One region of the Tardiphaga sp. 862_B3_N4_1 genome, then DNA from elsewhere that is predicted to be linked to it. Evidence: predicted binding sites of a transcription regulator. Region 1 holds the regulator's gene; each other region holds the start of a gene.
What was found. Region 1 encodes LexA, which represses DNA repair genes until DNA is damaged. Its sites were predicted from a motif close to TGTTCNNNNTGTGTTCNG; they were not measured.

Region 1 (2,271 bases):
ATCGATTATCTCAGGATGTTCGAGACCTGCTTCAACACCTTCCCGGGCTTCGACGTCGAAATCCAGGGCATCTACCGCAAGGTCGACGCCAATGGCCGGATCCGACTTTACACTTACGTGGTCTCCGAATAGGGAGCACGTAAGGAGCCTGATTTGCCAACGGAACTCGAACAGCCGGTCGTCATCCGACCATCACGCGACACCGACGTCGATGCCATGCTGGCGATCTATCGCCGGCACATCCGGCAAGGCGTCGAGGAAGGCGTCAGCGACGCCGACACGCCGCAGCCCGACGATCTCAGAGACCGGCGCAAGAACCTGCGCAGCAAACGGTTCCCGCATCTCGTCGCCACGCAAGGCGGCGAGGTCGTCGGCTACGCCTATGTGGTGCTGTTTCGGAAGCGACCGGCCTATCGCTACACGGTCAAGCATTCGATCTATATCCACCACGGACATGTCGGCCGGGGCATCGGCCGGCTGTTGATGCGCGAGTTGATCGATGTCTGCGCGGCGGCCGGCTTCCGGCAGATCATCGGCTATATCGATGCCGACAACACGGCCTCGCTCGGCTTGCATGAGAGCTTCGGCTTTGCCCGCGTCGGCTTGCTGCCCGGCGTCGCCTATCGCTCCGGCCGCTGGGCCGACACGATCATGGTTCAGCGCTCGCTGGCGACCGGCTCCACGACTCCGCCGCCGCCCATTGGGCGCGTGACGTCCGCGTAGCCCAAGCGACCGCGGAAGCATTTTCCATGTCCGTCGAGGATCGACGACTGGTGAGGAACAGCCTCCTCAAACCTCACTCAACGTGCGTTCTGTTGACGGCAAATTAAGCATTGCAGAACACATATGGAACATATAGTGTTCGTTCATGATTTGTTTCGAGATTCTGTGGCTTTGAGTAGTTTGAGAGTGCCCGAACTCGCGCAACCGATCTTCGAACGATCGTCTCAGGATTGAGACTCACCGTTCGAAGGCCCTTTGAAACGCACGCGGCGGCCGACACCGTCAACTGAGGATGGCTTCAGATGCTCACGCGCAAACAATACGAACTCCTGCGATTCATCGATCAACGGCTGAAGGAAGCCGGCGTCCCGCCGTCCTTCGACGAGATGAAGGATGCGCTCGACCTGCGCTCGAAGTCCGGCATCCATCGTCTGATCACGGCGCTGGAAGAACGCGGCTTCATACGCCGTCTGCCCAACCGCGCCCGTGCCATCGAAGTCATCAAGCTGCCAGAGCTCGGCGCGCCGGTCACCGGCGGCACCGGGCGCCGCGGCTTCACGCCCAGCGTCATCGAAGGCACGCTTGGCAAGGTGCGTTCGGCCGCCAGCATCGCCAGCAACAGCGGCGATGATGACAATGGCCGCACGGTTGCCATCCCGGTCATGGGCCGGATCGCGGCAGGTACGCCGATCGAGGCGCTGCAGACCCGCAGCCACACCATCAGCATGCCCGCCGACATGCTCGGCTCCGGCGAACATTACGCGCTCGAAGTGCGCGGCGATTCCATGCAGGACGCCGGCATTCTCGATGGCGACACGGTGCTGATCCAGCGCAACGAAAGCGCCGACACCGGCGACATCGTGGTGGCCCTGATTGACGACGAGGAAGCCACGTTGAAGCGCTTCCGCCGCCGCGGCGCGTCGATCGCGCTAGAGCCAGCGAACGACGCTTACGAAGTTCGCATCCTGCCGCCTAACCGGGTGCGCATTCAGGGCAAGCTGATCGGCCTGTATCGCCGCTACTGAGATTTGCGCCTCGGCGGATTACTGATCTTCGGGTTGAAGATCGGCTTCCGCCGGCGTCGCATCCACCGGCCGATTTTGTGGCGTACGACTGTTCGGGATCAGATCGTGCTGGGGCTCATCAGGAATGGCGCGCGACCACGGACGGTCCAAGCCCCGTGGCCGGACGGCATCGATGGTAAAGCCGTTCGCAGTTCGGTGCAGGCTCACCGCGCCATTTCGTTGCAAGCGATCCTGATCGATCACCAGCGCCCTGCAATCCCTCGGCGATTGTCGCGCCGTGACGATGAGCGCCGCTTTCTCGCAATCATCTGCGAAGGCATCCGGCTGTAAGACCAGCGCCACCAAAGCCCCATCGGCCAGCGCCGTGATGCACCCGTCGCGGTCGCAGGACACACCGTGGCTGAGGGAGGCATCCGTTGGCAGCCGGGCGTCGGCATCACCGGCAAGCCACTCCTTCGCGAGAAACGCATCCTTGGCGCTGCGCATCATATGCAGGCGCCCCTCCCTGCCCCGTACCGCAACG
Region 2 (2,271 bases), on a different contig from region 1:
CGGATTTGCGCGATTCGGCCCGATAACGTGTCGATATCGCCATCGGTTCGGTCCGCTTGCGCGATTTGAGCGCCAAACCAGGCATCGGGGATGCGCCCACGCTGCATCAGGAAGTTGAAGATAGTGACTACCAGCTCTGCGTGTGCAGCGGGCGCGATGCGACGGTAATCTGGAATCTGGCAGGCGTCCCACAGTTTCTCGACGGCGGCCTTGCCCTGCGCCATTTCGCGCACGTCGACGTCACGGACGGCATGATCGAGCACGCGCAGGTCTTCGGCGATCGGCGCACGGGTCAGCGCCTCGTGGCGCGGCACCTCTGCCAGCGACACCTGCAGCGAGGCGATGGAGGAGAAGTCCAGCTTCGAATTGCGCCACTGCAGCACCTTCACCGGCTCGAAGATGTGGTTCTGCAGCTGATTGACAAGTTCGGGCTCGAACGGCTCGCAGCGACCGGTGGTGCCGAAGGTACCGTTGCGCGTGGCGCGGCCGGCGCGGCCGGCGATCTGCGCGAATTCCGACGGCGTCAGGCGACGGAATTGATAGCCGTCATATTTGCGATCACTGGCAAAGGCGACGTGGTCGACGTCGAGATTGAGGCCCATTCCGACCGCGTCGGTTGCCACTAAGTAGTCAACGTCACCGTTCTGGAACATCGCGACCTGCGCGTTGCGGGTGCGCGGCGACAGCGAGCCCAATACGACTGCCGCGCCGCCGTGCTGGCGCTTGATGAGTTCGGCGATGGCGTAAACTTCGTCGGCGGAAAACGCGACAATCGCTGTCCTGCGCGGCTGCCGCGTGATCTTGCGATCGCCGGCGAATTCCAGATGCGACAGACGCGGCCGCGTGACGATGCTGGCGCCGGGCAGCAGCCGCTCGATGATCGGGCGCATCGTGGCAGCACCCAAAAGCAGCGTCTCGTCGCGGCCGCGGCGATGCAGGATGCGGTCGGTAAAGACATGGCCGCGCTCCAGATCTGCCGCGATCTGGATCTCGTCGACGGCCAGAAACGACACGTCGAGATCCCTGGGCATGGCCTCGACGGTCGAAACCCAGTAGCGCGGCTTGGCGGGCTTGATCTTCTCTTCGCCGGTGATCAGCGCCACGGCTTCGGGGCCGACGCGGTCCAAAATTTTATTATAGACCTCGCGCGCCAGCAGCCGCAGCGGCAGGCCGATGATGCCCGACGAATGCGCCAGCATGCGCTCGATGGCGAGATGGGTCTTGCCGGTATTGGTGGGGCCGAGCACCGCGGTGACGCCGGCGCCGGGGGCCCTGCCGTTGGACAGCGTGGGCGGAGAAGACAAAAAGGCCATGTTTTTCAGATATTTCCGCGTCGCCGACTGTCAAGACGGCGACAGGTTACGACGCTTCAGAGCCGCGCTTTTTGATGGTTTGGAACGAGTCCGGAACGAAAGCGGCCCGAATCGGTGACTCGGCACCTCCATGGCCGCATCACCCCAACATCTCGCGCTGACATTCTCCGAGACTGACTAGATCAAGTTTGTGACAGCGCAACAAGGGCCGACAAATCCCCGAAGTTATGAACAGCGCACGGACTCCGAACCGGCTTTGAGTCAAGCCGGGATCCTGCGCAAATCCTGCGGCGCGTTTGCGACGATGCTGCGATGGCGCACTTTGTCTTGCGGCATCATTGCGGCAGCGTCCCGTCTCGGTCCCTCATGGTGAGGAGCGCGGCTTCGCGCGTCTCGAACCATGAGCTGGCGGGGCCAAGACCTGTCACCATCCTTCGAGACGCCGCGCAAGGGCGCGGCTCCTCAGGATGAGGCCGGTGTGTGGAGCCGCCTCCTTTAGAACTTGCCTCGTTCTCTCAGTTCGTCTTCGCCACGGCCTTGGCCGGCGCGGGGGTGGTGACGAATTCGGTGGCTTCCAGCATGGCGACACCGAGCGGGGTCGGCACCACCATGCGATAGGGCACCAGCACGCGGGTTCCGGCGATCGGCACCAGGGTCACTTCGATATTGCGCTGGGCGGCAAGATATTTGATGGCGGCGCGGTCGGGCACGTAGCCCGCGATCGGCGTGAAATAGACGGCGCAGACGATGGCAGGTCCGCGATAGCCCTTCTCGGCCTTCACGCTTTCCATGCGCTTGTAGTCGAGCTTGAGATCGTAGCGCATGCGGCCGTCGAAGATCGACGCGGCGGTGCGGCACGAATCCGGCGTCAGCAATTCGCCGGTGCCGCCGACGCGCATCAGCGAGCCGGTCATCGGATCGATCACGTTACGGCGATGCGCATCGGTGATCGGAATCT
Region 3 (2,271 bases), 670 kb from region 1:
GTCCGGCGTCGCCGCCGGGGTCGCCGCGCGCCGATTCCGGCAGCACTGCGCGGCCGAAGCCGAGTTTTGCCGCCTCTTTCAGCCGCGCCGAGGTCTGCGCCACCGGGCGCACGGCGCCGGACAGCGAGATTTCGCCGAAATAGACCGCGTCGGTGGGTAGCGGGGCATTGCAGAGCGACGACACAAGTGCTGCGGCCGCGGCCATGTCGGCGGCGGGCTCGTTGATGCGCAATCCGCCGGCGACGTTGAAATAGACGTCGTAGCCCGACAGCTTGACCCCGCAATGGGCCTCCAGCACGGCCAGCACCATGGACAGCCGGGATGAATCCCAGCCTACCACGGCGCGGCGGGGGGTGCCCAGTGTGGTCGGCGCAACCAGAGCCTGCAGTTCCACCAGCACCGGGCGGGTGCCCTCCATGCCGGCAAAAACGGCGGTGCCCGGCGAGCCGAGATCGCGATCGGACAGGAACAGCTCCGACGGGTTGGAGACCTCACGCAGGCCTAGGCCTGTCATCTCGAACACGCCGATCTCGTCGGTCGGGCCGAAGCGGTTCTTCACCGCGCGCAGGATGCGGAACTGCTGCGAGCCTTCGCCCTCGAAGGACATCACGGCATCGACCATATGCTCGACCACACGGGGCCCGGCGATCTGGCCGTCCTTGGTGACATGGCCGACCAGGATGATGGTGGCGCCGGATTTCTTGGCAAAGCGAATGAGCGCCTGCGCCGAGGCGCGGACCTGGGTTACGGTGCCCGGCGCGGATTCCACCGTGTCGGTCCACATGGTCTGGATCGAGTCGATCACGATCAGCCGCGGCACCGTGCCTTCGGACAGCGTGGCGATGATATCTTCGACCGAGGTCTCGGACGCGAGCTGCACCGAGGCGTCTGCAAGGCCCAACCGCGACGCGCGCAGCCGCACCTGTGCCACGGCTTCTTCGCCGGAGATGTAAACCACGCGATGGCCGGCCCGCGCCATCAGGCTGGTGGCCTGCGTCAGCAAGGTCGATTTACCGATGCCGGGATCGCCGCCGATCAAGAGCACCGAGCCGCGCACGAAACCGCCGCCGGTGACGCGGTCGAGTTCGCCCATCCCCGAGGCAATGCGCGGCGCATCGTTGCTCTGGCCGGTCAGGCTTTCGAGATTGAAGGTTCGCCCCTTGCGCTTGGAACGCGCGCTGACCGGAATCGTGGTGACGCCGGTGGTGTCCTCCTCGGCCAGCGAATTCCACTCGCCGCAGGCGTCGCACTTGCCCTGCCACTTGTTATAGGCGGCACCGCAATTCTGGCAGACGAAGGAGAGGAGGTTTTTGGCCATTGGCGGAGGGAATCGCGGCTATGGGTGTTTTTGGTTTGTTCTCTTGGTCTACGCGGTTGAACGGGGCATTTGCAAGTTTCTTCTCGAAGGGTTCGCCAGCCTTGCCGGGTGGGACGCATCGACCGGCACATGGGCAAGGTCTATTTGGTTGCCAAAATTCCGACGCGCGAGAACTGGTCGGCAATGTTGGCCTGGATCGCCTTTGCCGCGGCGATGCCGGAGGTGCAGCCTCTGCAGTGGTCCTGTTCAACTTGGCGATTGCTTACGCTCGGTAGACGCGCCGCGAGCAGAATCCAGATGCAAGCAGTGGTGAGCAATCGAGGCTGCTCGACCAACCAGCTGAGCCGCAGTCCAGCGCTTCGCGAGTCCAATTTGTTCCGCGCAGGAGCTCGCGTGGAACTGCCATGCGACGAATCCTTCATTAACCTCCGCCCGATAGCCTCACCGCAGTGACGTCAGCGTGAGGTGTGCCGTGCGTATTTTGATAATCGTGCTGGGTGCAGCGACGCTGGCGACGCCGGTACTTGCCTCTGACTACCGTGATGCGCGCTATCGCGCCGGCACCGCGCGCTATCCCATCACGATGGATACCGGCATTCGCGCGCCGCCGCCGCTTTACTATGTGGAAGCGCCGCCGCGTTATGTGCGGGATCTGAGAACGGGCGAACCGGGCCAATGGGTGGTTCGCCAACCGAGTGTGTTCGAGCAACTCTTCGGGCTGCCCCGCGACGGTTATTAGGTTGGCTGCTGAGGCCGATTGATCTCACGTCGGGCTCTGCGGTGAATCCAGGCGCAGTGCAGCTGTGTCTGCCTTGGCATCCTCATATGTTGCCGTCATCAAATCTTAAGCACGTTCATCAAGGTAAATATCAGGACCGCGTTGACCGGTGGTGGTGCTTGGCTGAGTGTCGCGCATCAGAGCGATACGAACTCATTTCAAACAAGCTCGCCAC

Region 2: the regulator LexA is predicted to act here: its motif matches at 1,394-1,411, upstream of AB8B02_RS22440 (helicase-related protein).
Region 3: the regulator LexA is predicted to act here: its motif matches at 1,344-1,361, upstream of radA (DNA repair protein RadA).

The regions. Positions count from the first base shown of each region.
Region 1 is NZ_JBPWQB010000001.1:1,992,375-1,994,645, reverse strand. It holds gene AB8B02_RS09295 (Orn/Lys/Arg decarboxylase N-terminal domain-containing protein) at 1-132, shown strand, start outside; gene AB8B02_RS09290 (GNAT family N-acetyltransferase) at 154-723, shown strand; gene lexA (transcriptional repressor LexA) at 1,026-1,748, shown strand; gene AB8B02_RS09280 (ComEC/Rec2 family competence protein) at 1,767-2,271, opposite strand, start outside.
Region 2 is NZ_JBPWQB010000002.1:1,096,789-1,099,059, forward strand. It holds gene AB8B02_RS22440 (helicase-related protein) at 1-1,313, opposite strand, end outside; gene AB8B02_RS22445 (DUF3108 domain-containing protein) at 1,829-2,271, opposite strand, start outside.
Region 3 is NZ_JBPWQB010000001.1:2,663,531-2,665,801, reverse strand. It holds gene radA (DNA repair protein RadA) at 1-1,318, opposite strand, end outside; gene AB8B02_RS12575 (hypothetical protein) at 1,791-2,057, shown strand.